2 regions of the Rothia sp. HMSC061C12 genome follow, and region 1 is predicted to be linked to the other one. Evidence: predicted binding sites of a transcription regulator. Region 1 holds the regulator's gene; the other holds the start of a gene.
The links. Region 1 encodes LexA, which represses DNA repair genes until DNA is damaged. Its sites were predicted from a motif close to TCGAACANNTGTTCGA; they were not measured.
Positions count from the first base shown of each region.

Region 1 (15,984 bases):
GACCTGCTCCAGCAGATCAGCGATATCCTCATGACGGTCAAACGCCGCCTCCGTGACATACACGGCGTCCAGGATGGGGCTCTTCAGGTGCGCCTTCAACGCCTCACGCACAGCCTGCGGGCCTTCCACCAGGAACTGGCCCTTCTTCGTGCGCGCCGCACGGGTACGCAGCTTCGCAATATCGCGCACACGATCAGCCTGCGGATTGGACATCACAACGGGGGTACTAATACGTTCAAAAAAGTTCACTCTTAAAGGGTACAGGCAAAGACGCACCCAAAGAACGCAGAACAGTCAGAAGCACAACAGTCACAAGCACAACCCCTAGATACGCAAAAAGCCGCCGATACGCAGAAAGCGGCCGCCCACACTCAAAAGTGCAGACGGCCGCTCACGACGCTTGAGCATCCCACCCCGAACCTAGATCTTCAGGGCAGACGCACACAACCTAGGCTAATTAAGCCTTCGGAGCCGAGGTGTCCTCGGGCAGGTTGTTCTTAGCAATCTCAACCAGTGCGTTGAAGGCAGCGGGCTCGTTAACAGCCAGCTCAGCCAGCATACGGCGGTCAACCTCAACACCAGCAGCCTTCAGGCCCTGGATGAAGCGGTTGTAGGTCAGGCCCTGTGCGCGGGAAGCAGCGTTGATACGCTGGATCCACAGGCGACGGAAGTCACCCTTCTTCTTACGACGGTGGTCGTAGCTGTAAACCAGCGAGTGAGTGACCTGCTCCTTAGCCTTACGGTACAGGCGAGAACGCTGACCGCGGTAGCCGGATGCACGATCGAGAATAGTACGGCGCTTCTTGTGCGCGTTAACCGCGCGCTTCACACGTGCCACGTGTGTCTCCTTCGTCTTATGTCCTGAACAGCTCACATATCACGCTGAACAGGAGCGAGTCTTTAATCAGTGCGCACCACTATCGGTGCGCCAGGTGCAGAGAGTAAGCGTTGCTTACTTACCCAGCATCTTCTTGACAACCTTTGCCTGGCCGCCGGTAACGATCTGGTCAGAAGCCAGACGACGGGTCAGACGAGAGGACTTGTGCTCCAGGTAGTGGCGGCGGTTCGCCTGCTGGCGCTTAACCTTGCCGCTACCGGTGAGCTTGAAGCGCTTCTTAGCACCAGAGTGGGTCTTCTGCTTCGGCATAGCTGCCGTTCTCCTTACATTCATCCCCCGCCACAACGGCGGGGTAGCTTAGTGGGGTTGAGCGATACACGCATCAGCCCCAAGGACCAAAGGTGAGGCACCCCTAACGAGGTGCCTCGGAACCGGCACCGGGTGAACCCGCAACACCCACCCAACGGTGGAGGCGCGTGCCCATCCTAAAGTGACGACCCGGTTCCCTACTCGGCGGAAGCCTGCGCCTTCAACTCGGCAGGCATAGCGTCTGCCAGAGAATTAGTTACGGGCTTCGCCTTGGTCGTGTCAATACGCTCGCGACCCTTGCGACCGCCGGCGCCCTGCTCACGGCGAGCCTCTGCCTTACCGCGAAGCGGAGCCAGAACCATCACCATGTTGCGGCCATCCTGACGGGGGCGAGACTCAACGGTGCTCACCTCAGCCAGCTCAGCCGCCAGACGCTCCAGCAGACGCACACCCATCTCGGGGCGCTGCTGCTCACGACCACGGAACTGAATCATTGCCTTGACCTTGTCACCACCGGAAAGGAAACGACGAGCGTGTCCAACCTTGGTTTCGTAGTCGTGGGTATCAATCTTCAGGCGGAAACGGATCTCCTTCAGAACGGCATTAGCCTGCTTCTTGCGGGATTCACGAGCCTTGATCGCGGCTTCGTACTTGTACTTACCGTAATCCATGAGCTTGCACACGGGCGGCTTCGCGTTCGGGGCAACCTCGACCAGGTCGAGTTCGGCGTCCTCAGCCAGACGCAGAGCGTCCTTCAGAGGGACAACGCCTACCTGCTCGCCACCGGGACCGACAAGACGGACCTCGGGAACGCGGATACGATCGTTAATGCGTGGTTCGCTAATGACTAGCTCCTGTGCTCTGTGGGTTTCCCCGTGAATACTATCCGTTGCGGGCGCTAAAAAGCCCCCGCAGTTACACAAGCGGAGGCACAAACCAGCGTGCGCCGAAATCGGCGGACAAACCCGTTCACCTCAAAACTCGCAAACAAACGCCTGCGGCGGTCAACCGGGTGGGAGGCATGCTCCACTTGCAAACTGCCTACAACCATACCGCAGAATCCCCGACAGACGCAAGGAATTAGACGCAAAACACCATAAAAATTGCGGAGACTCCCCCAGAAAGTCCACAGAAGCACCCACTCTTAAGGACGCATTTACCGAAACAAACGAAATATGAGATTCTAAGACTATGAGCACTGAAAACACGAACTTCCGCTTCACTGCGGAAGAAGAAACCCCCGTACACGGCCACACCGAACTCACCGAAGAGCAGGTCGAAGCCGTCAACGAACAGCTGCGCGACATCGCAGACGTACCCGCCATCGAAATCATCAGCTCCGCAGCCATCCACATGATGAGCGCCGCAGCCGTCAAGTGCGGCCTGGCAGCAGACGAAAACGCCGACGACCTCAAGGACCTCGACGAAGCACGCAAGCTCATCACCGCACTGGCAGGCCTCGTCACCGCCGCAGCACCCGAAATCGGATCCCAGCACGCAGCACCCCTGCGCGACGGGCTGCGCACCCTGCAGCTCGCCTTCCGCGAAGCATCCCCCTTCCCGGACGAACCCGGCAAGGGCCCCGGCGAAAAGCTCACCGGCCCGGTGTACTAAGCCAACTGGTGTACTAAATCAGGACGCACGCTAAACCAGCTGGTCTACGAAGCCGCCCCTGGTTTATGTCATCACGAAGCCCCGCCTCCCTCGTACTGAGGAAGACGGGGCTTCGTCACGTATAAAGCCTGTGCGGATAAGAAATCGACGCGGGCTAAAGCGGAGCGGTATCTTTAGCGAGAGCCAGCGGCCTCAAGAGCCTGCTCAAAACTAAAGTTACCCACATACAGCGCCTTACCCAGCACCACGCCCTCCAAACCATAAGGCACCATGGAACGCAGCTTCTCAAGATCAGCCAGCGACGCCACACCACCGGACGCCACCACCCGGCAGGCAGTCTGAGCCAGCACCTCATCCAGCAGCTCCGCACCGGGACCCGCCAGAGAACCGTCCTTACTCACATCCGTGACGATATAGCGGCGCACACCCGCACTCTCCAGCCACGCCAGCGCCTCCGCCAGGTCAGGGCCCGACCAGTCGGTACCGCGAGCCACCGTCACCCAGCCCCACTCAGGGTTATAGCGGGCATCGAGGCCAAGAGCCAGAAGATCAGATTCGGCATAACGAGCCAGAGTACCTTCAAGCCAGGAAGAATCCGCCAGAGCCGCGCTGGTCACGTTCACGCGATCCGGGTTCAGGCTCAGGGCGCGCTCCAGACTCTCAGCATTACGCACACCGCCGCTGACCTGAATACGAACCGGAGCGGAGCCGCGGGCATTCTCGGCACGGACGGCGGCAACCACCTCAGCCAGAACCTCAGTATTCGTGCCGCGGCCGAACGCCAAATCAAGGTCAACCAGGTGAATCCAGCGAGCACCAGACTTCACCCAGGTCAGAGCCGCCTCAACAGGGTCGAGGCGCTGTTCACCACCGGACAGGGTGCCGCCCACCGGGCGCACCGCGTAGCCTTCAGAAATATCAACAGCGGGCAGAAGTTCAAGAACGGGTGCAGACATTAGTTACCTCCCACAGCAGTAGCGGAGTCACCAGAAGACAGGCGACCGGTCACCGCCAGGGACGCAACCCAGCGGCGCATAAACTCCGCCCCCAGCTCGCCAGAACCTACCGGACAGAACTGCACCGCCGTCAGCGGACCGTTCTCAACCGCCGCGATATAGGCGGGCTCGGTGACAGTCCAAGTCACTGCCGGAGGGGCAATATATTCAATGCTCTGGTCAAAAGCCCACTCAAAAACGCCGTGCTCAGATTTGAAGTGAGCCTCGCCCTCAAGATCCTTGAGCAGCGCACTATCGGAGGAAGAACGCAGGGCAGAAACACCGGGCACCAAGTCGCGGGTAGAAAGCTCCACGCTCTCACCGGGCCACTCCCCCATACACTGCACCTGAACCTGCCCCATCTGCGGATGCTCCACCGTAACCGAATCGAAGAGGCAGCTCAGTGCCGCACCGGCAACCAGCACCGGACGACCGCCAGCAACACGGCGACCAATCACGCGCTCAGCGTCCTTAGCTTTCAGATCTTCATACGCCTCAAGAGAGCTCGCACCGCCGGTAACCACCATACCGTCAGCCTCACGCAGCTGATCGGGCACAGCGGTCACGATAACGTCCGCCCTCGCATCCTGAAGAAGCTTCACCAGGGCGCCACGAGTTCCGGGTTCCCCCAAAACGGCAACCACAGGACGGGCGGTCTGAGCGCCCTGTACAGATTCAGTTTCCTGTACAGATTCAGTTTCGACGGGTGTGGGTTCAACGGGAACAGGCATCGGTGCGCTCCTAGTTCATAGGCTCAAGAATTCGGCTCAAGCGCTCTAGCTTGATAGATAGAGGATTCGGAGTCAAGACATCAACTTCATGCAGAAGCCAACCACACACGGGCCCATGCTTAGCGCTGAGGCTGAGGAATTTCCAGACGCTGACCGGCATCAACAGAGGTGCTGGTCAACGAGTTCAACTCCATAATACGAACCACAGTATCACGGGTGTCACCCTGCGGATCCACCGCCTGAGCAATATCCCACAGGGTCTCGCCGTGCTTGACCACAACGACGGTTCGAGTCATCGAAGCGTTCTCCACAGAAGCAGAAGCCGCCGGACCAAAGAAGCTAATAGCACCGAGCACAATCAGCGCCGCCAGGGTCAGCAGAGGTAGGCCCTTCAGGAAACCGCGCGGAGTGCCAAGACGACGAATAGAACCGGGAACAGAGCGCAGAAGCTCACCACCCTTAGCCAGAAGAGCACTCTTCACGCTAGGCGCCTGCACATCAGAAGCAGCCTGCGCCTCAGAAGCTACAGGGCGAACCGGAGCAGGTGCCTGAGTAGAAACAGCAGGGGTAGAAGCAGCGGGAACGGGCTGGGCCACCTGCGCGGGGCGGGGTGCATGAGCCGCACGAGAAGAGCGAACAGACTGCGGAGACGCAAGCACACGAGAACGCCCCTGCACGGTGCGGGCAGACACGGTGCGGACGGACGCGGTGCGGGCGGGGTGAAGTACCACCAAACCTGCCGGAAGGTGTGCAGAAGTGCCTTGAGAAGCAATAGGTGTTGCAGTAGTCATTGTGGTTCCTTTCTCTCAGCTCGCCCCGGGGTTGCCCCGCGGGTCTAGCAATGCCGAGCGATACCCGCTCGGAGGTCCTAGTTGAGTGATAACTATGGAGTGGTGATTGTTAGGCGATAACTATTGGGTAGCTATTCTCTAGTTAGGTCAGAGCGTCGGGTGCACCGGGCTGCGCTGGGTCGCCCCAGCACCCCATCCCCTGCGCTCTCTCTTCGCCAGATGCTCGCTAGAGCATCCGAGGTAGATTATTCGAAGAGAGAGGCAGAGGATTCGAATACATTCGAACACTCATTCACTCTCCTCTCCCGGAATACTCAGGGTCGAATCTTCGAATATTTTTCGAACATCCACCCGTAAATCCTGAATTTCAGGAGAGATTCAAGAGTATATACGAACTCTTGTTCTAAAGTCTAGCAGAGATGTACTAAAAATTTCTTCGAGTTTCGAAGAAAAAATCTAGAATATTTGTTTGAGTTTTTCGGTGTAGTGTTCTACACTGGTGTCAAGAGACGTTCCACACGCTCCTGATGAGTCCTACTCACAGCAGGTTTCTGTATTCGTTACAGCTTGGTTCTGTATCGACCGCAGGTGCTGCTGGCTGAGTATTGCTATGTAGGGCGGAGGCGCATACTCGTTGCCTGTGTATCGCTCCGGTATCGCTTCGGCACGGATAGAATTCCTCCACCCCCTGACGAGATAAGACCCATTTCGGCAGAACCAAAAAATTTTTAGGACACCACCAGAAAACGTGTGAAGCACCCATCCGTGCCCCGACCGGAAATACAAAGGCCGGAGTACAGACCGAAGGAAAAGAAATGGCAACAGCACCCCGTCCGGCGCTGACCGCGCGCCAGCAGAAGATTCTTGACGCGATCCGCACCGAGATTGAACAGAAGGGTTACCCGCCGTCCATGCGCCAGATTGGTGACATGGTGGGTCTTGCGTCCCTGTCCTCGGTCACCCACCAGCTCGGTCGTCTCGAGACCATGGGCTACATTCGCCGCGACCCCAAGCTCCCCCGCGCCATTGAGGTGCTGGATGAGAACGGCGTCGGCATGCACGGTAGCTCCTCCTCGTCCCTGCCCGAGCTGCCGAACTTCGAAGTCGGCGACGAAGACCTCGTACCCGTTCCCCTGGTTGGACGAATTGCAGCGGGCGGCCCCATTACCGCCGAGCAGTCCGTGGAGGATGTGCTCGCCCTGCCCCGCCAGTTGGTCGGTAGCGGCAAGCTGTTCATGCTCAAGGTCAAGGGCGATTCCATGATCGATGCCGCAATCTGCGACGGCGACTGGGTGGTTGTCCGCGAGCAACACACCGCAGACAACGGCGATATTGTTGCTGCGCTGCTCGACGATGAAGCAACCGTGAAGGTGTTCCGTCAGGTCGACGGCCATACCTGGCTCATGCCGCGCAACTCCAACTACGAGCCGATTATGGGCGACCGCGCAACCGTCATGGGTAAGGTCGTCTCCGTGCTGCGCAGTCTCTAGAAGACCACAAGTCTCTAGAAAACGCGGGCTCTAAACAGTCACAGCTTCTCGTAGAAGCTGCTTTAAACAACGTTGCTATAAACAACACAGCCTCTAAAAGACATAGCCGCGAGGCTTTTAGCTCTATATAGAAATCACCCCGGTGATACGTGAACGTTCACGTATCACCGGGGTGATTTCTATATTTCTACAGCGAGTATTTTCAAAGCGGCTATTTCCACAGCGGATATTCCTAAATCAGAGCGCGGCGCAGCCAGGAATGGAATCCACCCGAGCTAACGCTCAATACTCGCCGAAAGACGAGCCAACGCGCCGGTCACCGCAGCCTTATTTTGCGTTGACCACATCGGCGGCATAGCCTTCATCAAGAAACCGCCGTAGCGTTTAGTCGCCACGCGAGAATCCAGCACAGCCACCACACCGCGGTCAGACACCGAACGGATCAGGCGACCCGCGCCCTGCGCCATACGAATCGCCGCGTGGTGAGCAGAAACCGCCATAAAGCCGTTACCGCGGTGACGGTTCACCGCCTCTGTACGAGCCTGCGCAATCGGGTCATCCGGGCGCGGGAACGGAATGCGGTCCATCACCACCAAGCGGCAAGAGTCACCGGGAACGTCCACGCCCTGCCACAGGCTCATCGTTCCGAACAGGCATGAGTCAACGTCCTCGCTGAACTCCTCCACCAGGGCCTTGAGCGAAGACTCACCCTGCAGAAGAATGTTCAGGTCGCTGTGCTCACGCATGTATTCGGCGGCACGCTCGGCGGCGCGCTTCGAGGAGAACAGGCCCAGGGCACCGCCCTCCGACGCCTCGCACAGCTCACGCAGACGCTCCAGCTGGCCCTCGTGCACACCGAATCCCGGAGGCTTCAAATCCCCGGCAACGTACATGATGCCCTGCTTGCGGTAGTCGAAAGGCGAACCCACGTCGATGCTCGTCCAGCGCGGCGCGCCCTCGCCCTGCAGTCCCAGGGCACCGGCGGCAACGTCAAAAGAGTCACCCACCGTCAGGGTCGCACTCGTCAGAATCACGGTGCGGTCAGCGAACAGACCGTCACGTAGCTGCAAACCGACGCTCAACGGAGCGATGTTCAGGGTCGCCGGGTCGGTATCGGAAGCAGCCACATAGCGGCCGTTCTCCCAACCACCCTGACGAGAAATCCACAGCACGTCCTGCTCGCCCGAAGCCTCCAGAATGCGGCTACTCATATCGTGTACCTCAGAGACACGCGAGCGCGCCATCTGCAGGCCGGCATCAACGTCCTGACCGTCCGGTTTGGTATCGGACAGGGCGGTGCGGGCGGCATCGTTGACCGCAGAAATAGCGGTCAAAAGGCGACCGTCCAGGCCCTTCAACAGGCCCTCGGCAAGACCCTCGAACGCGGTCTCCAGGGTGCCGGCAGCCATTTCCAGTGCGCCGGAATCAGCCTTTGAATGCTTCTTCACGCTACGCGCCGCACGGCGAACCATCGCAACCGTCAAAGAACCAGACACGGCACCGGTCACGCGGTCCACCAGCTCATGAGCCTCATCAATAATGACCGTCTCATGTTCGGGCAGAACCTTCATGCCCTCGAAAGCGTTAATCGCCAGCAGGGCGTGGTTCGTGATGACAATGTCAGCCTCAGCGGCACGGCCACGCGCCATCTCGCTAAAGCACTCTTCCACCAGCGGGCAGCGGCGGCCCAGACACTCGGCGGCACTGACCGATACCTGAGCCCAGGCGCGGTCAGAGACGCCGGGCTTCAGCTCGTCACGGTCGCCGGTCTCCGTGCGGTCGGCCCACTCGCGCAGGCGCACCACTTCCTCACCCACGCGGGAGGTCGAAGAAGGCATGTCAAAGAGAGCATCCGGTTCGTCTTCCGGGTAGCCGCCCTCCAGCTTGTGCAGGCAGAGGTAGTTATTGCGGCCCTTGAGCAGAGCCACCTGCGCCTGCGATTCCGGGCGCGGCTCCAGCGCTTGTAGAAGACGCGGAATATCGCGGTTCACGATCTGCGCCTGCAGGGCAAGAGTCGCCGTCGCAACGACAATCGGCTGGTCCGACTCCCCCACCCGCGCCAGGGCAGGCACCAGGTAGCCCAGGGACTTACCGGTACCGGTACCCGCCTGGACCAGCAGGTGACGCTGCAGTTCAAGAGCCTGCGCCACATGCGCCACCATGGTGCGCTGACCGGCACGATTCTGACCGCCGGTGGCGGCAACCGCCTCATCCAGCAGGGTCAGGGCACCCTTTGCACCGGGCAGGGTCTCAAGCTCCTGCCCGGTGAATCGGGGGCCGTCGGTTGCGGGTGCGGTTCCCGGGGCGTTTTTGGGCGCGTTGATGCTCTCCGTCACGCTCATACGCTCCTAGCGAGCCTCAGAGGTAGAGGGCTGCTCGGATTCAGATGCGGTCACCTCGGTGAGGGCGCGTGCCTCCGCAAGTTCCTCTTCCAGGACCTCCAGCAGGTCACCTTCCAGCACATACTCGGACAGCTCGGATGCGACGTCCTCACGAACCAGGGCCACCACGAAGGTGCCGTCCGATACGAAATCGGTGCTCTTAATTTCGGCGTCCCACTCGTGCAGGCGCGAAATAATCTCACCGTGCGAGTACGGAATCAGCAGCTTCACCTCAATGGAGGGGCGCGGAATGGTGTCCGCAATCTTCTGCTTCAGCTCCTCAATACCCTCACCTGTACGCGCCGAAACAATCACGTGCTCCGGCTCGCGCTGACGCATGCGCTCCAGCACGAACGGGTCGGCGGCATCCGCCTTATTCAGCACAATGATTTCGGGGATATGGCGGGCGTCAACCTCCGCGATGACCTCGCGGACAGCATGAATCTGCCCCTCCGGGTCCGGGTGCGAAGCATCCACCACGTGCAGGATGACGTCAGCGTCAGCGACCTCTTCCAGGGTGGAGCGGAACGCCTCCACCAGCTGGGTCGGCAGCGAACGCACGAAACCCACCGTGTCAGAGAGGGTGTAGCCGATACCGTCCGGGGTCTGAGCCTTACGGACGGTCGGGTCCAGCGTCGCAAACAGGGCGTTCTCCACGAGCACGCCGGCATCGGTCAGGCGGTTCAGCAAGGAGGACTTACCCGCGTTCGTGTACCCGGCAATAGCCACCGAAGGCACGCGGTTACGGCGACGGTTCAGACGCTTCGTCTCACGCGCCGGCGCCATCGCAGCGATCTCACGCTTAAGCTTCGCCATGCGAGCGCGCAGGCGGCGGCGATCCATCTCAATCTTGGTTTCACCGGGACCACGCGAACCGATACCCTCACCGGCTGCGGCGCGGCCACCCGCCTGACGAGACAGGGACGCACCCCAACCACGCAGACGCGGCAGCATGTACTCCAGCTGAGCCAGCTCAACCTGCGCCTTACCCTCGCGGGACTTAGCGTGCTGAGCGAAAATGTCGAGAATCAGGGCGGTGCGGTCAATGACCTTGACCTTCACGATGTCTTCGAGGGCTCGACGCTGCGAGGGAGCCAGTTCCGAGTCAACGATGACGGTGTCGGCGCCGGTCGCCTCCACAATGTCCTTGAGTTCCAGTGCCTTACCGGAGCCGAGGAAGGTGCCGGGGTCCGGCTTGAGGCGGCGCTGAACCAGGCCGTCCAGAACCTCGGAACCTGCGGTTTCAGCCAGTGCCGCGAGCTCGCGCAGGGAGTTCTCGGCGTCCTCAACGGTGCCTTCGGTCCACAGGCCAGCAAGCACCACGCGCTCCAGGCGCAGCTGGCGGTACTCGACCTCGGTGACGTCTTCAAGTTCGGTGGAGAGGTTCGCGATACGGCGCAGTGCGCGGCGCTCGGCGAGGTCTTCCTGGTCACCGTCATATTCGGAGTGTTCGCGCTGAACGTCAGAAATTTCGCGTGCGCGAGTATCCAGCACACGGCGGCTATTGTTGCCGTGGGTGCTGGAGGAGTTGTCGCTGTGATGCGCGGTACCGGCGGCGTCATAAGTGGTGACGGAGGCGGCGGCCTGGGAGCGCCCCAGAACGCGGTCTACGGTGCGGCGTAGCTGCTCATCGCTGGGCAGCTTTTCGGTATCAGATACGGGGGTGTTCTTAGAATTCATACGGTTACAATTCTACCGCCGTTGCCCGCATCGGGTAGGGGGTTCGGTCGCCTGTGCGCTCAGGGCGTGCAAGCTGCTGAACCACCCCGCGCATACTCTGCCCGTGTGCGGCGGGATCTTGCCCTACCGGTACACTGGATAGCATGAGCGAGCAGCATTATTTCTCTGAAACCCCCGAGACCGAATTCAAGCCCCGCCCCGTGCAGGTGGAGCTTGCCGACCGCAAGGTCACCGTCACCACCGCTAACGGCATTTTCAGCCCCTCCGGCATCGATAAGGGCACCGCCATTTTGCTGCAGGAAGCACCCGACCCGCAGGGCGAACGCATGCTCGACATCGGCTGCGGTTGGGGACCCATCACCCTGACTCTTGCGATGCTCGCCCCGCAGGCGCAGGTGCACGCGGTGGACGTGAACTCCCGCTCCATTAGCCTGACCGAACGCAACGCCGCCGCTCTCGGCCTGCCCAACGTGACCGTGGGAACCCCCGAATCTGTCGACCCCGAACTGCGTTTCGATACCATCTGGTCGAACCCGCCAATTCGCGTGGGCAAGGAGGTCCTTCACGAGATCCTGCTGACCTGGCTGCCGCGCCTGGCACCCGGCGGTGACGCCTACCTGGTGGTTCAGAAGAACCTCGGCTCCGATTCTTTGCAGAAGTGGATGGATGCGCACCTTGAGGAGCTGCACCCCGGCGAGTTTGAGGTCTCGCGCTATGCAACCTCGAAGGGTTTCCGTATTCTGCAGGTGCACCGCTACGAGGACTAAGACCTCTGGCGCTCATTGCTAAAAACGTAAAAGCGGCGGGTGTTTTCTGATTTTAGTTTCAGAAAACACCCGCCGCTTTTGTATATCAAAGTCTCTATCGAGGACTGCTCGCTATCGCAGCACGACGGTTGCAACCATCTGCGCCGGACCAGCCAGAACCACATGCTCCAGGTCGTCCGGGCCCAGCACGAAAGTCACCGCGAGGGTACCGCCGGGCACATGCACCAGCCACTCATCCGGTGCTTCCTCGCCGCCCCAGAAACGGGTCGCAGCAGCAGCCGCACACGCGCCGGTACCGCAGGACAGAGTCTCGCCCACGCCACGTTCGTGCACGCGCATACGGATAGCGCCCACATGCGCGCCGCTCTCAACGTCCAGGTCGACCGGCACCACAAACTCAACGTTCGTGCCGTTGACCGGGGCGGGGTTCACCTGAGGCAGGCTGTGCAGGTCCAGGCCGTCCAGCTTACCGTCGGAGCCGAGCATCACCACGGTGTGCGGGTTACCCATCGAAATGGACAGGCCAGCACGCGGAGTCTTCAGGCCGCGAGCAGACACCAGGCAGTCCTCGCCACCCTCGCGGGCAGCCTCACCGTGAATGAAGCTCCACGGACCCATATCAATCGCGTAACCCTCTTCGGTGCGCGCCACAGTCTTCACACCGGCACGGGTACCAATCTTGACGGTCTCACCCACCTCAAGCTCAATCAGGCCCTCAGCGCGCAGGTACTCCACGAACGCGCGCACACCGTTGCCGCACATTTCAGCGATAGAGCCGTCACCGTTGCGGTAGTCCATGAACCAGACAGCGTCCGGGTGCTCCTCGAGCAGCTTCTGACCCGCGCGGGAGGCGGTGCTGCGGGCAGCACGAATGAAGCCGTCCGCGCCAATGCCGAAGTGGCGGTCGCAGACGCGGGCTACCAGCTCGGGGGTAAGGGCAATTTCTGCGTTCTCATCCGTCAGAAAGATGAAGTCGTTACCGGTGCCGTGACCCTTGGTGAGGGTCAGGCCTGCCAGCTCGCCCCAGATGGAAGGGTTCTCGCTCATATGCTGTCCTTAAGGTTGGTGACCTGTCCGTTTATGATTTTACCGCGCCGACCGACTCGACGAGGTATCTGTTCGGCTGCGGCTCGTTATTGTGGCTTATCGGGTGCTTTCGCGGATGATGGCTTCCGCTTCGTCGGCAAGGGTGGGTGAGAGCGCGTCCAGCCAGTGCACGCGCGGGTCCGCGCGGAACCAGGTCAGCTGGCGGCGTGCAAACTGGCGGGTGGCAATCGTCGTATCCTCAATCGCCTGCTCCACGCTGTAATCCTCATCTTCAAGGGCGCGGGCAAACTGCGCGTAACCAATCGCGCGGGAGGCGGTCTTCCCCTCCTGCAGTCCCTGCTCGTTCAGGGTGCGCACCTCGTCCAGCAGGCCGCGCTCATGCATCAGCTCCACGCGGCGGTGCAGACGCTCGTGCAACAGGGTACGATCCATATCCAGGCCAATCTGCACGCTCTCAGTCACGTACTCGCGCACCGGCATGAACGCCGAGAACGGGCGGCCCGTCACCTCGAACACCTCCAGCGCACGAATGATGCGGCGCTCATCCTTCACGCGCGCAGCCGACTCAGGATCGACCTCCGCCAGGCGGGCGTGCAGAACACCAATACCCTCGGTACGCACCTGCTCCTCCAGGCGCTCGCGCACCCGCGCATCCGTGCCGGGGAACTCCAGCTTATCCAGGGCGGCACGCACGTACAGGCCCGAACCGCCCACCAGAATCGGGTAGCGGCCACGGCCGCGAATCTGCTCAATCAGCTCACGGCTACCCTCCTGAAACTCCGCCACGGACGCCTCATCCCGCACATCCATAATGTCCAGCAGGTGGTGCGGAACGCCGCGCATCTCCTCCGCGGTGACCTTCGCGGTACCGATATCCATGCCCCGGTAGAACTGCATGGAGTCAGCGTTAATGCACTCACCATTCAGGCGCAGAGCCAGCTCAATCGCGAGCGCGCTCTTACCGGTGCCGGTCGGGCCCACAATAGCGATAACGGGCAGAGTTTCGGAGATAGTCATGCGCCCCATTCTACCGGTTCCCTCACCCCCCCAACTTGCGGTGAGGATGAGGGCCCGAAGAACAGGGCGCATGATTCGAATCTAGGTTTTAGGGGCGCAGACCGATGGTCGGCATGCCCAGACCCACCGGCGCACCGGGCACCTGGGTGGTGCCGGTACCGCAAGAGTCAGCCTGGGAGCGGTCCCACGCGTCACCGGCGCGGGTGCGGCGCAGCTGGTACTGCTCGGCGGTCGGGTCAGAAATCAGGTGGAAGGAACCAGCCTCGGTAATCGGCACGGTCACCATGTCGCCGGGGCGCGGAGTCTCGCAACCTTCGGGCACGGAGAAGTGCACGAGGCGCTGGTCCGGGCCGCGGCCCGAGAGGCGGTGAGTCTGCTCAGCCTTACGACCTGCCTCGGCAACGACCATCAGCTCAACGGTCTTACCGAGCTGCTTGCGGTTCTCTTCGCCGGCGATGCGGTCCTGCAGGGCAATCAGACGCTCGTAGCGTTCCTGCACGACCTCCTTCGGGATCTGGTTCTCCATGGTCGCCGCGGGGGTGCCGGGGCGGATTGAGTACTGGAAGGTGAACGCGGAGGAGAAACGAGCCTGCTCCACAACCTTCAGGGTGTCCTGGAAGTCCTCTTCAGTCTCGCCGGGGAAGCCCACAATGATGTCGGTGGTAATCACGGCGTTCGGGATGCGCTCGCGCACCTTGTCCAGAATGTTCAGGAACTTCTTGGAACGGTAGGAGCGGCGCATGTCCTTGAGCACCTTGTCGGAGCCGGACTGCAGCGGCATGTGCAGCACGGGCATGACGTTCGGGGTTTCCGCCATCGCGTCAATCACGTCGTCGGTGAACATTGCCGGGTGCGGGGAGGTGAAGCGTACACGCTCCAGGCCCTCAATCTCGCCGCAGGCGCGCAGCAGCTTAGAGAACGCCTGACGGTCGCCGAACTCCACGCCGTAGGAGTTCACGTTCTGACCGAGCAGGGTCACCTCAATGGCGCCATCATCAACCAGCGCCTGAACCTCAGCGAGAATGTCGCCGGGGCGGCGGTCCTTCTCCTTACCGCGCAGGGACGGCACGATGCAGAAGGTGCAGGTGTTGTTACAGCCAACGGAGATGGACACCCAGCCGGAGTACACGTGATCGCGCTTAGTGGGCAGGGTGGAGGGGAAAACTTCGAGGGATTCGAGCAGTTCTGCCTGCGCCTCGTGGTTGTGGCGGGCACGCTCCAGTAGCGCCGGCAGGGAACCAATGTTGTGGGTACCGAACACGACGTCAACCCAGGGCGCCTTCTCGATGATGGCGTCCTGGTCCTTCTGCGCCAGGCAGCCGCCCACGGCGATCTGCATGCCCTTGTGGGCGCGCTTGACCGGCGCGAGCTGGCCGAGGTGACCGTACAGGCGGTTGGAAGCATTTTCGCGAACCGCGCAGGTGTTGAACACGACCAGGTCGGGCTGGGTGCCTTCCTCAGCGCGAACGTAGCCGTTAGCCTCCAGCAGGCCGGACATTCGTTCGGAGTCGTGCACGTTCATCTGGCAGCCGAAAGTGCGCACTTCGTAGGTGCGGGGGCTGGTTTCGGGGGTCTGGGCGGAATCGCTGAGGGTCGAAGTCATGCCCTATAGGGTATCCGATGGGGGATAATGGCTCTATGCAGGTTTCCCTTAGTAGTAACTTTCCGGCTCTGTCACCGAACGATTCTTCCGCTCCCGCCCCTGACGGGGAGCTTCTGAGCGCCCTCATTGAGGAGGCGATCACCGCCTACTCCCCCGTGCCGCCTCAGGCGAGCGCTGATTCTGCCTCAATGCGTCAGAACCTGATGCAGCTGCTCAGCTGGGCGCATTCCCTGGAGCAGGTGGCTGGTCGCGCGGTTGAGCGCGTGCAGATTCTGGGTACCGGCATGCGTTCCGTTGTGGTGCGTGTGGCGTATGAGCCTGCATCCGAGTCTGCCCAGTCTTTCGAATCTGCCCAGTCTTTGCCGACCTCGATTATTGTGAAGCGTTACCGCCGCAAGGATTCGACGGTGAACGCGGGCGGTTTCGGGTACCTGCGCGAGCGCTACGGTTTGGAGGCGCTGAACCAGCAGGTTCCGGGCCTGTTCCCGCAGCTCTACGGTGCGGACGCTGAACTGCGCGTGCTGGCGCTGGAGGATGTGAGCGCCGGAACCGTTGAGGGCGAGCAGTATTCGGTCGCCCATGCCCTACTGGAGGGCACCGAGCAGCAGGCGCTGGATGCGCTGAGCTACTACATTGAGGCGTACCGTTCCCTTGCCGCCAGCGGCATCATGGGTGAGGCGGTGGAGGATTACCGCCTGAACCTGGCGCGTGCCGACCGCAA
Region 1 covers NZ_KV821834.1:41,915-57,898, reverse strand. The annotation lists gene HMPREF3055_RS00600 (TrmH family RNA methyltransferase) at 1-213, opposite strand, end outside; gene rplT (50S ribosomal protein L20) at 458-838, opposite strand; gene rpmI (50S ribosomal protein L35) at 953-1,147, opposite strand; gene infC (translation initiation factor IF-3) at 1,345-2,070, opposite strand; gene HMPREF3055_RS00580 (DUF1844 domain-containing protein) at 2,339-2,761, shown strand; gene HMPREF3055_RS00575 (HisA/HisF-related TIM barrel protein) at 2,935-3,717, opposite strand; gene HMPREF3055_RS00570 (type 1 glutamine amidotransferase family protein) at 3,717-4,487, opposite strand; gene HMPREF3055_RS09055 (LysM peptidoglycan-binding domain-containing protein) at 4,607-5,278, opposite strand; gene lexA (transcriptional repressor LexA) at 6,094-6,768, shown strand; gene HMPREF3055_RS00555 (ATP-dependent DNA helicase) at 7,044-9,110, opposite strand; gene hflX (GTPase HflX) at 9,117-10,829, opposite strand; gene HMPREF3055_RS00545 (class I SAM-dependent methyltransferase) at 10,973-11,596, shown strand; gene dapF (diaminopimelate epimerase) at 11,708-12,643, opposite strand; gene miaA (tRNA (adenosine(37)-N6)-dimethylallyltransferase MiaA) at 12,740-13,660, opposite strand; gene miaB (tRNA (N6-isopentenyl adenosine(37)-C2)-methylthiotransferase MiaB) at 13,749-15,263, opposite strand; gene HMPREF3055_RS00525 (hemin ABC transporter substrate-binding protein) at 15,299-15,984, shown strand, end outside.

Region 2 (15,984 bases), on a different contig from region 1:
CCTCCGGGCTTGCGCCGTCATCAACAGTCCACGCAACATACTTGCCGTCACCAATGAGGGAGTTGCCGATGCCGGGCCATTCGCGCGGCTTATCAACCGGGTTGCCAGCAGCGGCAACCGTCGGCGAATTCGTGGGTGCGGGGCGAGTAGCAGTAGCAGAGGTCTCGCCGCCAGCCTGATACGGAGTGAAATTACCGCTGGTGCCGTCGTAGTCATTCGACTTCTTCGAGCAGGCAGCAATCAGCGGAAGCATAGCAGTGCCGAGCACAAAAAGTCGGCGGTTAGGCTGTGAGTGGGTCATACTCTCCAGGATAACGCCCCCACCTGCAAGGAACGAATCTGAACAGCGAATACACCCTAAATAATGTGCACATCACACCCCGCGCTCAGCACCACAGTATTAATAGGTATAAAAACTAGGTATAAGAACACAAAATCCTAAAGCCGCAAGCCGGTAACGCTCCGCTACACTAGTGGGATGGAGAATTTGGGCACTCACGAACTGCGCAACCTTGTGAACGATGCTGCCGACGAGGCTGTCAACATCGGCTACCGTGTTGCAGACCGGCTGCACAGGTGGCGCGAAAAGCGTGCCATCGCTGCCGGTCGCGAGCCTATCCTCGTGCCCACCGAAGGCTACGGCCGCGCCGCCTCCGACGGAACCCCCGGCTGGGTCCGCGTTATCGCCCGCGCCCTTTACAAGACGGTCAACCTCGAACGCCTCCTGCAGGTCGTCGACGGCACCCAAGACACCGCCAACCCCATGCGCGGCTGGCGCTCCTTCACCGCAACCGCAATGTCCGATGCGCCCGTCACCATCGTCATCGACGGCACCAAGCACGAGGCGTACACCGACCGCGGCGGCGTGCTCGACGTCAAACTCAGCATCGACCTGGAACCCGGCATACACGAAGTCATCATGTACGTGCCCGGTTCCCGCGCCGTAGCAACCAGCGTCTATATCGTTCCCGAAAGCCAGAAGCTCGGCGTCATCATGGACGTCGACGACACCGTCATGGTCACCATGCTGCCGCGCCCCATGGTTGCCGCCTGGAACTCCTTCATCCTCGACGAGCACGCACGTATCCCCACCCCCGGCATGGCGGTCATGACCGACCGTATCCGCCGCAGCCACCCGAATGCGCCGTTCATGTACCTGTCCACCGGCGCCTGGAACATCACCCCGACCCTGCGCCGTTTCCTCAGCCGCAACGGCTACCCGCGCGGCACGTTCCTGCTCACCGACTGGGGCCCCACCCCGGACCGCTGGTTCCGCTCCGGAACCAACCATAAGGTCGAGTCCCTGCGCCGCCTCGCCGAGGAATTCCCGCAAATGAAGTGGATCCTCGTCGGTGACGACGGGCAGCGCGACCCGTACATCTACAACGGCTTCGCGGTACGCTACCCGGACAACGTCGCGGCAATCGTCATCCGCAACCTGACGGTGGGGGAGACCATGCTCGCCTCCGGCCGAGTCTGGAGTGACTACCGTGCCGAACAGATGATGCGCTCGCCGCTGTGGATTGAAGCCACCGACGGCGTAACGCTGAGTAAGAAACTGCGTGAGCTGGGCCTGATCGATTTCTAGCCGGTTACTGCTCGCCGGTTGCTAAAATCTGTGCCTATAGCCTGTAAACCCACCGCAAATACCGCGAAATGCCGGTATATGCGGTGGGTTTTGGTGTTTCAGCGGAATTAACCAACTTAAACCCACGACACACCGGCTGCTGAAAAAGAGTTAAAAATCTTTTCTACAGCCTTAATCACATAGCTTAAACCCGCTCGAAGGGGGTTAACCCCCGCCTTTAAGAAAGTCCGTTCTGCTTTAAAACCGCGCCGTTCCGCGCAAGAACGGGTGAGAGCGGAAATCTCTTTAAAATCAAGCCCGAATCTGCCGGGTTTTATGCCCCCAAACGCATACATGAGGTTAACTGAACCTCAACTCAGCGGGCGAATGAACCCTTAAAAATCCTGACCAACTTAAACCCCACCTGTGGATAACCCGGCACACCCCGCGAAAATACGGCGAACTAGCCCCGCGGCAGGGTGTGGATAAGCTGTAGACACCCCCTCTTAAGTGGGTTCAACTGTGGGTTTATCGAACGAAACACGACCCTCGCACCACATCATCTTGTGGTGCAGAAAAATCTCGACACTAGATGTAGTATTAATACTCGGTTCCACCACTACGGCACTTTTAGGCGCCCTGCCCCAGAGCAGGAAACCGCCACGCCCCACTAGGAGGGGGCAGTGGACGGCACAGCGCCCGCCGTAAATAACACGTGGTGAACCACCGACGAAACACGCCAGATTCATTCACGAGATAAGCCCGCCCGAGCGGGAGAAAGTAAGAGGCACTCCCATGGTAGTGACCGTGTACACCAAGCCCCAGTGCGTCCAGTGCAACATGACCTACCGCGCCCTCGACGCGAAGGGTATCAGCTACACCAAGGTTGATATCACCGAAGACGCTCAGGCCCTCGAAATGGTCAAGTCCCTCGGCTACATGCAGGCACCCGTCGTCATCGCAGGCGACGAGCACTGGTCCGGCTTCCAGCCCGACAAGATCAACGCTCTGGCAGCGTAACAACCCTGCCGAAACCCGTACAAACGGAAAATCGGCACGGAACCACACCGGCCCACGAGAATAAGGAGTACAGATTGAGTACCGCCCTCACGCCCAACCCCGTCGACGAGCACGCAGAAATCCGCAAGATTCTTATGGATGCACGCAATGCTTCCGAGGGTCGAGCGACCGAGGACGAACTGGACGATACAGCGCCACTCATCGTGTACTTCTCCTCCATCTCCGGTAACACCCACAAGTTCGTGGAGAAGATCCGTGCCCGCCGCCTCCGCCTGCCGCTGCGCACCGGCGAAGACACCCTCATTCTTGATGAGCCGTTCGTGCTCATCGTCCCCACCTACGGCAAGCCCGAAGGCGCCGGTAACGTTCCCCCGCAGGTGGTTAAATTCCTGAACGTGGAGCAGAATCGCCACCACATACTCGGTGTGATTGGCTCCGGCAACACCAACTTTGGTCCGCTCTTCGGTATCGCGGCAGACATTGTCGCCAAGAAGTGCGATGTGCCCGTGCTCTTCAAATTTGAGCTCATGGGCACCGATTCAGATGTAGAAAAAGTCAACGAAGGATTGGAAGCATTTTGGACGCAAAACTGCCCTCAGCACTAGAAACTCTCGGTGCGAGCCACAACGGCAAGAGCGTGCCCGAGAAGTTCAAGGGTATGAGCTACCACGAGCTGAACGCACTGCTGAACCTCTACGATGAGAACGGCCAGATTCAGTTCGATGCAGACCGCCAGGCGGCACGACAGTACTTCCTGCAGCACGTCAACAACAACACCGTCTTCTTCCACGACCTGGAAGAGAAGATCGAGTACCTGATCGAGAACCAGTACTACGAGCCGGAACTCTTCGACAAGTACAACTTCCAGTTCATTAAGAACCTGTTCAAGCGCGCCTACGCCGTGAAGTTCCGCTTCCCGACCTTCCTGGGTGCCTTCAAGTTCTACACCTCCTACGCGCTCAAGACCTTCGACGGTCAGCGCTACCTGGAGCGTTTCGAAGACCGCGTCTGCATGGTCGCACTGCTGCTGGCAGAAGGCAACGAGAAGCTCGCCGAAGACATCGTCGACGAGATCATCTCCGGCCGTTTCCAGCCGGCAACCCCCACCTTCCTCAACGCAGGTAAGCGTCAGCGCGGCGAGCTCGTCTCCTGCTTCCTGCTGCGCATGGAAGACAACATGGAGTCCATCGGCCGCTCCATCAACTCTGCACTGCAGCTCTCCAAGCGCGGCGGCGGCGTGGCATTCGCCCTGACCAACCTGCGCGAGTCCGGTGCGCCCATTAAGAAGATTGAGAACCAGTCCTCGGGCGTTATCCCCGTCATGAAGCTGCTGGAAGACGCCTTCTCCTACGCAAACCAGCTCGGCGCACGTCAGGGTGCCGGTGCCGTGTACCTGCACGCACACCACCCCGACATCTACGCCTTCCTGGACACCAAGCGTGAGAACGCTGACGAGAAGATCCGCATCAAGACCCTCTCCCTGGGCGTTGTCATCCCCGACATCACCTTCGAGCTGGCGAAGAAGAACGAGGACATGTACCTCTTCTCCCCGTACGATGTGGAACGCATCTACGGTGTGCCCTTCTCCGACATCAACGTCTCCGAGAAGTACTACGAAATGGTCGACGATGCACGCATCACCAAGACCAAGATCAACGCGCGTGAGTTCTTCCAGACCATCGCAGAGATCCAGTTCGAGTCCGGCTACCCGTACGTGATGTTCGAAGACACCGTCAACCGCGCGAACCCCATCGCCGGTAAGATCATCATGTCCAACCTGTGCTCCGAGATCCTGCAGGTTTCTGAGCCGTCCACCTACCACGCTGACCTCGGCTACGAGACCGTCGGTAAGGACATCTCCTGCAACCTCGGCTCGCTGAACATTGCACTGACCATGGACGGCGACGACTTCGGCAAGACCGTGGAAACCGCGATTCGTTCGCTGACCTCCGTCTCCGACCAGTCTGACATCCGCTCCGTACCCTCCATCGAGCGCGGCAACGGCATGAGCCACGCCGTGGGTCTGGGCCAGATGAACCTGCACGGCTACCTGGCACGCGAGCACGTCTACTACGGTTCCGAAGAAGCACTGGACTTCACCAACATGTACTTCTACACCGTTGCCTACCACGCAATCCGCGCCTCCATGCAGATCGCTAAGGAACGCGGTCAGCGTTTCGAGGGCTTCGAGAACTCGAAGTACGCATCCGGTGAGTTCTTTGCAAAGTACATTGAGAAGGAATGGGCACCGCAGACCGAGCGTACCCGCGAACTGTTCGCTAAGCACCACATCCCCACCCGTGAAGAGTGGATTCAGCTGGCTGCTGACGTGGCACAGTACGGCATGTACAACCAGAACCTGCAGGCTGTTCCGCCGACCGGCTCCATTTCCTACATCAACGGTTCGACCTCTTCGATTCACCCGATCGCTTCGAAGATTGAGATCCGCAAGGAAGGCAAGCTCGGCCGCGTCTACTACCCGGCACCGTACATGACCAACGACAACCTGGAGTACTACCAGGACTCCTACGAAATTGGTTACGAGAAGATCATCGACACCTACGCTGTGGCAACCCAGCACGTGGACCAGGGCCTGTCGCTGACCCTCTTCTTCCGCGATACCGCAACCACCCGCGATATCAACCGCGCCCAGATTTACGCATGGCGTAAGGGCATCAAGACCATCTACTACATCCGTCTGCGTCAGATGGCTCTTGAGGGTACCGAGGTTGAAGGCTGCGTATCCTGCATGCTCTAGCCCGAATGCTGTGACGCATTCAGCCTGAGCTGGCACACTATAACTAAAGACTGGAAGGGGCGGTTACGGTAAACACGCAAACCGCCTGCGCGACTGGCTGGCCGCGCGTGGCACCGTAACCGCCCCTTAAGAATCGGAGAATTACTAATGAGCGAAAAGGTGAAGCTCGTCGACCACGTGGTCGAGGCTATCAACTGGAACCGTATTGAGGACGAGAAGGACCTTGAGGTTTGGGATCGTCTGACCGGTAACTTCTGGTTGCCGGAGAAGGTGCCGCTGAGCAACGACGTGCCCTCCTGGAAGACCCTGACCGAGGAAGAGAAGCAGCTGACCATGCGCGTCTTCACCGGTCTGACCCTGCTGGACACCATCCAGGGTACTGTCGGTGCTGTGTCCCTGCTGCCGGACGCTGTGACCGCGCACGAAGAGGCCGTGTACACCAACATTGCGTTCATGGAGTCCGTGCACGCAAAGTCGTACTCCTCGATCTTCTCGACCCTCGCCTCCACCAAGGAGATTGACGAGGCGTTCCGCTGGGCTTCTGAGAATGAGCACCTGCAGAAGAAGGCGAAGATTGTTCTGTCCTACTACACCGGTGACGACCCGCTGAAGAAGAAGGTTGCCTCCACTCTGCTGGAGTCCTTCCTGTTCTACTCGGGCTTCTACCTGCCCATGTACTGGTCTTCGCACGCGAAGCTGACCAACACCGCTGACCTGATTCGTCTGATTATTCGTGACGAGGCAGTGCACGGCTACTACATTGGCTACAAGTTCCAGCGCGGCCTGGCGAAGGAGTCCGCGGAGCGTCAGGCAGAGCTGAAGGAGTACACCTTCAACCTGCTGTACGAACTGTACGAGAACGAGGTGGCGTACACCCACTCCCTGTACGACGGTGTGGGTTGGAGTGAGGACGTTAAGAAGTTCCTGCACTACAACGCTAACAAGGCTCTGATGAACCTGGGCTACGAGCCGATGTTCCCGGCGACCGTGACTAACGTGTCCCCGGCAATCCTCTCGGCACTGTCCCCGAACGCTGATGAGAACCACGACTTCTTCTCCGGTTCCGGCTCTTCCTACGTGATCGGTAAGGCTGTGAACACTGAGGACGAGGACTGGGACTTCTAAGGCGGAGACTTCTATCCTGGGACTTCTAAGCCCCTTCTCGCCTTGAGATATCAGGCTGAGATAAACCGACCCCCGCGTATCCACTGTGGATGCGCGGGGGTTCCGCCGTTTAACCGGGCTATTTAACGTGCCAGGATGCCCAGGCTTCCCCGGTATAACCTGGCGCGGAAGCGGCGGAGAAGCAGGGGAGTAGGAGCGGTCTTTCTGGTTCCGGTTGTCGGAATTTTTACCTTCACCCCGTAGCATAAAAAATTATTGATATATCGGGGTGCGGGGCGTACTCTGATACGACTAACTATCAACGCAGATTTGAAAGGAACATCATGCGTTCAGTTGTTATGGAAGCCCCCGGCAAGGTCGTCGTCAACGAAGTTGAGAAGCCGACCCTGCTCGAACCCACCGACGCCATCATCAAGCTCGCCGCATCCTGCATCTGTGGCTCCGACCTGTGGCCCTACCGCGGCGCACAGCCCGTTGACCACCGGGCAATGGGCCACGAATACATCGGTGAGGTCGTCGAGGTCGGCTCCGAGGTCACCACCGTAGCCCCCGGCGACTTCGTCGTAGGCTCCTTCTGCATCTCCTGCGGCGAATGCGAAACCTGCACCGCAGGCTACCCCTCCCGCTGCCTCAAGGCAATCGCGGCAGGCGACGCCTTCATTGGCGCACGCTCCAACGGCACCCAGGCAGAATACGCCCGCGTACCCTTCGCAGATGGCACCCTCGTCAAGACCCCCGCTGCACCCACCGCAGAGCAGATTCCGCACCTGATGGCGGCATCCGACGTGCTCGGCACCGGCTGGTACGCAGCAGACGCAGCGCAGGCAGGCCCCGGCAAGACCATCGTCGTTGTTGGCGACGGCGCAGTCGGCCTGAGCGCAGTCATCGGCGCTAAGCAGCTCGGCGCGGAGAAGATCATCATCATGTCCCGCAACCCCGAACGTCAGGCGCTCGCTAAGGCATTCGGCGCAGCCCACATCGTGGAAGAGCGCGGCGAAGAGGGCATCGCCAAGGTCATGGAGCTCACCGACGGCGTGGGCGCACACGGCGTCGCGGAGGCTGTTGGCACCCAGCAGTCCTTCGACCAGGCTCTCGGCTGCGTACGCCACGGCGGCTACATCGGCTTCGTGGGCGTTCCGCACGACAGCTCCATCGGCACCGATAAGCTCTTCGGCAAGCAGGTTCACCTGGAAGGTGGCCCCGCCCCCGTACGCAAGTACCTGCCGACCCTCATCGACCTGATTTACAAGGGCGAAATTGAGCCCGGCCGCGTCTTCGACATGGTTCTGCCCATTGACGAGGCGGCTAAGGGTTACGAGGCAATGGACCAGCGTACCGCTACCAAGGTTCTGCTGACTATGCCGTAATAGCCGCTCGTATCGCCGGTTCCTATACCGGCTGCTGTACCCGCAACCCGGCGTATATGCGCTACTAATCCCCGCACCGATCCTGCCGCTCCACGTGAGCGTAGGGTGCCGGTTGCGGGGATTAGTGCATTAAAAATTGGGTTTATTTGCCACCTTCCGGCGAGGTGAGGGACAAATGAGTGAGCCAAGGCATAGAATAAAAGAGCATGATTCGTACAACTCGAAGGATGACAATGACGAAGAAGCCTTTCCCTTCCGACCTCGAAATCGCACTTGCCGCCGATCTTTGGCCTATTAACAAGATCGCAGCAGACAACGGCATCAGCGAAGATCGCCTTGAACCCTACGGCAAGTATGTCGCTAAGGTCCTCCTCGACGAAACCACCAACGCAGAGACCGCCCGCAAGCGCGGCTCCAAGTACATCGTGGTTACCGCAGTCACCCCCACCCCGCTCGGTGAAGGTAAGACCGCAACCTCCGTCTCCCTCGCACAGGGCTTCGCACAGACCGGCCGCAAGGCAATCCTGGCGCTGCGTCAGCCCGCAATGGGCCCGACCTTCGGTATCAAGGGCGGCGCAGCGGGCGGCGGCTACTCCCAGATCGTTCCCATGGAGAAGCTGAACCTGCATCTGACCGGCGACTTCCACGCCGTCACCGCAGCACACAACCTGCTTGCCGCCATGATCGACAACCACCTGCACCACGGCAACGAGCTGCGCATCGACCCGCGCGCTATCGAGTGGCGCCGCGTTATCGACATGAACGACCGCTCCCTGCGCAACATCGTCGTGGGCCTGGGCGAACGCATGGACGGCGTGGTCCGCGAGACCGGTTTCGACATCACCAGCGCCTCCGAAATCATGGTGATTCTCTCGCTGGCAACCTCCTTCAAGGACCTGCGTGAGCGCCTGGCAAAGATCGTGATCGGACTGAACTACGACGGCGAGCCCGTCACCGCAGCCGACCTGAAGGCTGACGGCGCAATGTCCGTCATCCTGGCAGACGCTATCAATCCGAACCTGCTGCAGACCCTGGAGCACACCCCCGCACTGATTCACGCGGGCCCCTTCGGCAACATCGCAACCGGTAACTCCTCCGTGGTCGCCGACTACGTTGGTCTGGAGTACTCCGACTACGTGATTACCGAGGCTGGTTTCGGTGCCGATATGGGTGCGGAGCGTTTCTTCAACGTCAAGTGCCGCGTCTCCGGCCTGAAGCCGGACGCAGCAGTGCTCGTCGTAACCGTGCGCTCCCTGAAGTCCCACTCCGGCCTGTACAAGATCGTTCCGGGCAAGCCCCTGCCCGAAGGCATGCTGCAGGAAAGCCCCTCCGACGTGGAGAAGGGCGCAGAGAACCTGAAGAAGCACATCGAGATTGTGCGCAACTTCGGTGTTCAGCCGGTCGTGGCAATCAACGCCTTCCCGACCGACTTCGAGTCCGAGCACGAGACCATCCGCCGTATTGCTGAGGAAGCCGGTGCTCGCGTCGCTATCCACCGCGGTGTGGCTGAGGGCGGTAAGGGCACCACCGACCTGGCGGACGTGGTTGCTGAGGCATGTGACGACGTTTCGGATCTGAAGTACACCTACGATCTTGAGGACTCCATCGAGACCAAGATTGAGAAGGTTGCGACCAAGGTCTACGGCGCGGACGGCATTTCGATTGCTCCCGCTGCCGCTAAGCAGCTGAAGCGTTTCGCTGAGCTGGGCTACTCGCACCTGCCCGTGGTTATCGCGAAGACCCACCTGTCCATCTCTTCGGATGCAACTCTGAAGGGCGCACCGACCGGCTGGACTCTGCCCGTGCGCGAGGTTCGCCTGGCTGCAGGTGCTGGCTACGTCTACGCTATCTGCGGCACCATGCGCACTATGCCGGGTCTGAGCAAGAGCCCCGCAGCTGAGCGCATCGGCTTCGACGAGAATGGCGTGATGATCGGCCTGTCCTAAGGCGGCTGTTCCAGCTGATTTATAGCTAGTGGAGGCGGCGCTCCTTCCCCACAGCGGGGGAGAGGCGCCGCCTTTGCTGTAGCCTGTGGCGCTTTTGTGGAGTGGCTCTGCCCCAGATATATGGAAGCATGAGGGGCGAATACGAGGTGCGCAACGCTTGAGGGCGGGGGAGCGGAGCTCTTGAAAATAGAGTGAAACTAGGTTGCAGCCAGGCTACAACCCGGGCTGAAACTAGGCTGCAACCAGGCATCAACCAGGGGGAGTGAAGGATCCTGAAACCCCTAGTGGAGGGGTCTTTCAACCTTTCATTGAGGCTTCTATAGCGCCTGTTTTGAGGGCGGAATTGGTACGTGCTGGTTAATAATTGGGCTCTATTTGTGCTTGAAGGTCAGGTTTTATTAAACAATCTGTAGAGGTTGATTTTTTAGTGACACACTGTCTTGCATTTTGTGAAAATACGGCATTGACTAGGTATTTTGCTTTTTGAAAGGGGTTTTAATGGGTGCACTCAGTGAACCTGAAAGTGGGGCTGATGTTATTGTTTTGTAATAAAACCTCTACTTTAGGGGGTACCTACAGGGGTAAAACAGACCAATTGATTTTGCCCTCGCGCGAATAATTGTGTAGATTTTGAACGGTGAGCAGTACATTTTTTCCCGCTTATGAAGTTGCAAGTACTTGAAGATACTTTCACCTTAACCCTCTACTTCCGCAGAATACCGGGCTAAAACTGGGTATTGAACCTTTGGGATTGCCGAGTGCGGAGCTTAAGTTAAAGGTGCACTGAAGTGTCAAATGAGGGAAAATCTAAAATTATTTTGGGTGAAATAAGTCACACTAAAACTCGAAAAAAATGAAATTGGTACGTATGGATACCCTAAAAAACACCTGTTTTTATTACAGAATGATTACATTGAGGCGCGGGTCACTAAATCCGGCTCTCCGTACCAAATTGGGCGGTAAAACAGCCCCTAAAAAGTTCGCTACTATTGAGTCATCAAGTAATCGTGAGATTTCCAAAGTCCTCGGGTTGCTTGTGTTTGAGTGAGTGATAGATACCCCTGGGTGTCATGAGAAGCGACTGTGTATCGATGCGCAGTCGCTTCTCTGTTTAACTTTTGAATTTCAGTGGAACCTCAGCCGGGCGGGATCCAGCCGGGCTGAATCCAGCCGGAACCTAATCCGTACCGAGCATGCTCCAGAATCTATTCCCTGTGCATCCCGCACATGCAACCCGCGCGTTCAACGCCGAATGCGCTGATAGGGGAGCGAACCGCATAGGCGCATGCTGTGCGGTCACAACCCCTACACTGGAACTATGACTACTTACCCCGAACCCACCCTCATCTTTGAGAACCCCGAACTGACCGTCCGTGCGTTCAGTGTCTCCGAGATGGACAACAGCGTCTACCTCATCACCATGCGCGCCACCGGCGAGCAGGTGCTCATCGACCCTGCAGACGACGCAGAAGAACTCTATGCATTCACCCTCGACGCGCTCCTGAAGGACTGCCCGCAGCTTGAACTGGCAGACGGCGAAGAACGCCGCGTGCGAGTCATGGAGAAGGAAGAGGACTTCAACTCCATCAGGCCCCGCGCAATCGGTCTGACCGGCATCCTGGTCACCCATGGCCACTGGGATCACATCCGCGCTATTAAGGAGCTCGACCACCTCACCGGTGCCGTGACCTCCGCGGGTGCAGCTGACGCTGCTGAGATTAAGGAACTGGAAGACTACATCGTCGAAGAAGAGCTGACCGGCGGCGAAAGCTTCGACTTCTACCTCTCCGACACCGTCATCCGCGCCCTGCACGTGCCCGGCCACACCCCCGGATCCATCGTCTACACCCTCGAAACCACCTGGGAAGACGGCACCCCCGCAACCCTGCTGTTCACCGGCGACGCCCTCTTCCCCGGCGGCGTGGGCAAGACCGATTCCCCGCAGCAGTTCGGTGAGCTCTTCTCCAACGTGCTCGAAAAACTCTTCGGAGGCTTCGAAGACGACGCCATCGTACTGCCCGGCCACGGCCGCTCTACCACCCTCGGCGACGAGCGCCCCCACCTGGAAGAGTGGGGAACCCGCGGCTGGTAGGCCGCACTTGATGAATTGCGCCTCCTAGTCCACCTCATATAAGTACTGCACCCTCATGCCTTCACCCGCCGCATAATCCCGCTGGTGAAAGGCGTGAGGGTGTAGAATTTAAGTTCGAAGATAAGACGAAAGGATTTTCGATGACACCCCGCCCGGCACACGGTAGCACCGCACTCAAAGCGAACGATCTGACCAGCATCCGGGTTCAGGGTGCCCGCGAAAACAACCTCAAGAACGTAGACCTCACCATTCCGCGTGATGCGATGGTCGTCTTCACCGGCCTCTCCGGCTCCGGTAAGTCCTCCCTCGCCTTCGACACCATCTTTGCGGAAGGTCAGCGCCGCTACGTCGAGTCGCTGTCCTCCTACGCGCGTATGTTCCTCGGACAGGTCGATAAGCCCGACGTAGACTTCATCGAGGGCCTCTCCCCGGCGGTGTCTATCGACCAGAAGTCCACCTCCAAGAACCCGCGCTCAACCGTCGGTACCATCACCGAAATCTATGACTACATGCGTCTGCTCTGGGCACGCATCGGCCACCCGCACTGCCCCGAATGCGGCGAAGAAATAACCCAGCAGACCCCGCAGCAGATTGTGGACATTCTGCAGGAGTACCCCGAACGCACCCGCCTGCAGATCCTCGCGCCCGTCGTCAGCGCACGTAAGGGCGAGTTCGTGGACCTCTTCAAGGACCTGCTGACCCAGGGCTATTCGCGTGCCCGCGTGGACGGCGAAACCGTGCAGCTCTCCGACCCGCCCAAGCTCGCCAAGCAGTACAAGCACACCATTGAGGTGGTCGTCGACCGCATCGTCATTAAGGACGGTATCCATCAGCGCCTGACCGATTCCATCGAAACCGCGCTCAAGCTCGCCGACGGCCGCGTGCTCATCGACTTCGTGGACCGCGAGCAGGACGACCCCGAACGCACCCGCTCCTTCAGTGAAAACCTCGCCTGCCCCAATAATCACCCGCTGCAGATCGACACCATCGAGCCGCGCGCCTTCTCCTTCAACTCGCCGTTCGGCGCATGTACCGCCTGCGACGGTATCGGCTCGCGCCTGGAAGTAGACACCGAACTGCTCGTACCCAACCCCGACCTGACCCTCGGCGAGGGCGCTATCGCCCCCTGGTCGCAGGGCAAAGCAACCACCGAATACTGGCTGCGCCTGCTCGCAGGCCTGGGGGAGGAGCTCGGCTTCGACCTGAACACCCCCTTCAAGGACCTGCCCGCCAAGACCCGCGCCGCCATCCTGGAGGGCAAGGACTACAAGGTTGAGGTGTCCTACCGCAACCGATTCGGCCGCGAACGCCGCTACACCTCCGGATTCGAAGGCGTGAAGGCGTACATCAAGCGCAAGCACGAAGAAACCGAATCGGACTTTGCCCGCGACCGCTACGAACAGTACATGCGCCAGGTCGCCTGCCCCTCCTGCGGCGGCGCGCGCCTGAACCCGACCATCCTCGGCGTGAAGGTCGGCGGCCAGTCCATCGCAGACATTACCGACCTGTCCCTGGCTGACGCGCTCGCCTTCGTGCGTAGCCTGCAGCTCAGCGCCCGCGAAGCCAAGATCGGCGAGCAGGTCCTCAAGGAAATTGACGCGCGCCTGCAGTTCCTGCTGGACGTGGGTCTGGACTACCTGACCCTCTCACGCTCCGCCGGTACGCTCTCCGGCGGTGAGGCGCAGCGCATCCGCCTCGCAACCCAGATCGGTTCGGGCCTGGTCGGGGTGCTCTACGTGCTCGACGAGCCCTCCATCGGTCTGCACCAGCGCGATAACCGCCGCCTCATCGAAACCCTGACCAAGCTGCGCGATATGGGCAACACGCTTATCGTGGTTGAGCACGACGAAGACACCATGCGCGAAGCCGACTGGATCGTGGACGTCGGACCCGGTGCCGGCGAGCACGGCGGCGAAATCGTGCACTCCGGCAGCTTCGAGGAGCTGCTGAAGAACACCAAGTCCATTACCGGCGATTACATGGCTGGCCGCCGCACCATTGAGGTGCCCGCATCCCGCCGCCCCGTGGACAAGGAACGTCAGCTGACCGTGCGCGGCGCCCGCGAAAACAACCTCAAGAACGTGACTGTGTCCTTCCCGCTGGGCGTGTTCACCGCGGTGACCGGCGTGTCCGGCTCGGGTAAGTCCACCCTCGTCAATGACATTCTGTACACCTCCCTGGCGAACAAGCTCAACGGCGCCAAGCAGGTACCCGGACGCCACAAGAGCATCGACGGCCTGGAACACCTGGACAAGGTCATTCACGTGGACCAGTCGCCCATCGGCCGTACCCCGCGCTCGAACCCCGCCACCTACACCGGCGTGTTTGACCACATCCGCAAGCTGTTCGCAGAGACCAGCGAAGCGAAAATGCGAGGCTACACCCCCGGCCGATTCTCCTTCAACGTCAAGGGCGGCCGTTGTGAGGACTGCTCCGGCGACGGCACCCTGAAGATTGAAATGAACTTCCTGCCGGACGTGTACGTACCCTGCGAAACCTGCCACGGCAAGCGCTACAACCGCGAAACCCTCGAAGTGCACTACAAGGGCAAGACCATTGCCGACGTGCTCGAAATGCCCGTGGAAGAAGCCGCAGAGTTCTTCGCCGCATTCACCCCGATTGCGCGCCACCTGAACACCCTCGTGGACGTGGGCCTGGGCTACATTCGCCTGGGCCAGCCCGCAACCACCCTCTCCGGCGGTGAAGCGCAGCGCGTGAAGCTCGCAACCGAACTGCAGAAGCGCTCCAACGGCCGCTCCATCTACGTGCTGGACGAGCCGACCACCGGCCTGCACTTTGAAGACATCCGCAAGCTGCTCGCCGTGCTGCAATCGCTGGTCGACAAGGGCAATAGCGTCATCACCATCGAGCACAACCTGGACGTGGTTAAGTGCGCCGACTGGATTATCGACATGGGCCCCGAAGGCGGTAGCGGCGGCGGCACCGTCATCGCCGAGGGCACCCCGGAACAGGTGGCTCAGGTGAAGGGCTCGCACACCGGTGCGTTCCTTGCTGAGATCCTGAACTAGCCGAGATCCTGAACTAGTCAAGAACTTGACCTAGAGGAAACCTACGTGACTGATACTCAAGGAACCGAACCCACTCGGGGAGCTGTGAACCGGGGAGCCGTGACCCGTGGCGCTGTGACCACCGCGGACCGTGCGCGGCATATCCTGCACACCCAGCTGGAGGCAGACTTCTGCCAGGCACCCGGCTCGATTAGCCGCGCCCTGGAAGAGCTACGCGACTACCCGGAAGCCGAGAGCCTGCCGCTACTCGCCACCGTGCAGCCGCCCTCCGAGAAGATGGGTGCCGCACGCCGCCGCAACGACGACATTTGGGAGTTGCGCGTCGCCAACTACGCGAGCGTCGGCATTCTCTGCGCCAAGCATCCGCGCGTGCTGGACAGGGCCATTGACTACATGCTCGGCGACCAGTCGAATTGGCTGGGCGATTACGCGCCGCTGCGCCAGCTCAACGAACTGGTCACCCCCTACACGCTGCAGGTCAGCGGCACGAGCGTCTACTACACGCCCGGCCGCGCCCTGCTGAACTCGGTCGTACCCGAGGGCGTGCAGGCGCAGGAAGTGAAGTGCGCCGTGCCCGGTGTGGGTATGATGCGCCGCGTCGACCCCGCCGAGCTGAAGGCTGCGTTGCTCGCCGAAATCACCGGCGAGCGCACCATCCGCAGGGAGGCAAACGCTTCCGCGGGTGCGCTTGAGGTTGACCCGCAGGACACGCAGGCGCGCGTAACCCGTCTGCGCGTGGAGCTGCTGGACGCTGAACAGTTTGAGCGTTTCCGCGGGGATAAACGCTACTCGAACGCGCTGGGCTTTAGTGAACGCCGCCCAGACGTGCTGGTTCTGGCTGCCTACGCTGTAGACGGCGCCGGTGACACCGAAGGTGCCGGCATCCCCGCAAATGCCGACCCGGTAGCCATGGTGGGTATGAGCGACGACTCGCCGATTATGCGCCAGATTGGCATTGATGTGCTGCCCGCCTTCCGCGGTGCGGGTATTGCGAGTGCCCTGGTGCGTGATGCGGCACGCCTGACCCTGGCGGAAGGGTACCTGCCGTTCTACGGTACGAGCCCCTCGCACATCCTCTCG
Region 2 covers NZ_KV821875.1:196-16,179, reverse strand. The annotation lists gene HMPREF3055_RS07180 (polysaccharide deacetylase family protein) at 1-301, opposite strand, end outside; gene HMPREF3055_RS07175 (App1 family protein) at 479-1,588, shown strand; gene nrdH (glutaredoxin-like protein NrdH) at 2,363-2,587, shown strand; gene nrdI (class Ib ribonucleoside-diphosphate reductase assembly flavoprotein NrdI) at 2,662-3,192, shown strand; gene nrdE (class 1b ribonucleoside-diphosphate reductase subunit alpha) at 3,165-5,345, shown strand; gene nrdF (class 1b ribonucleoside-diphosphate reductase subunit beta) at 5,493-6,470, shown strand; gene HMPREF3055_RS07150 (zinc-binding dehydrogenase) at 6,794-7,837, shown strand; gene HMPREF3055_RS07145 (formate--tetrahydrofolate ligase) at 8,071-9,783, shown strand; gene HMPREF3055_RS07140 (MBL fold metallo-hydrolase) at 11,102-11,875, shown strand; gene uvrA (excinuclease ABC subunit UvrA) at 12,016-14,904, shown strand; gene HMPREF3055_RS07130 (GNAT family N-acetyltransferase) at 14,950-15,984, shown strand, end outside.
Region 2: the regulator LexA is predicted to act here: its motif matches at 11,978-11,993, upstream of uvrA (excinuclease ABC subunit UvrA).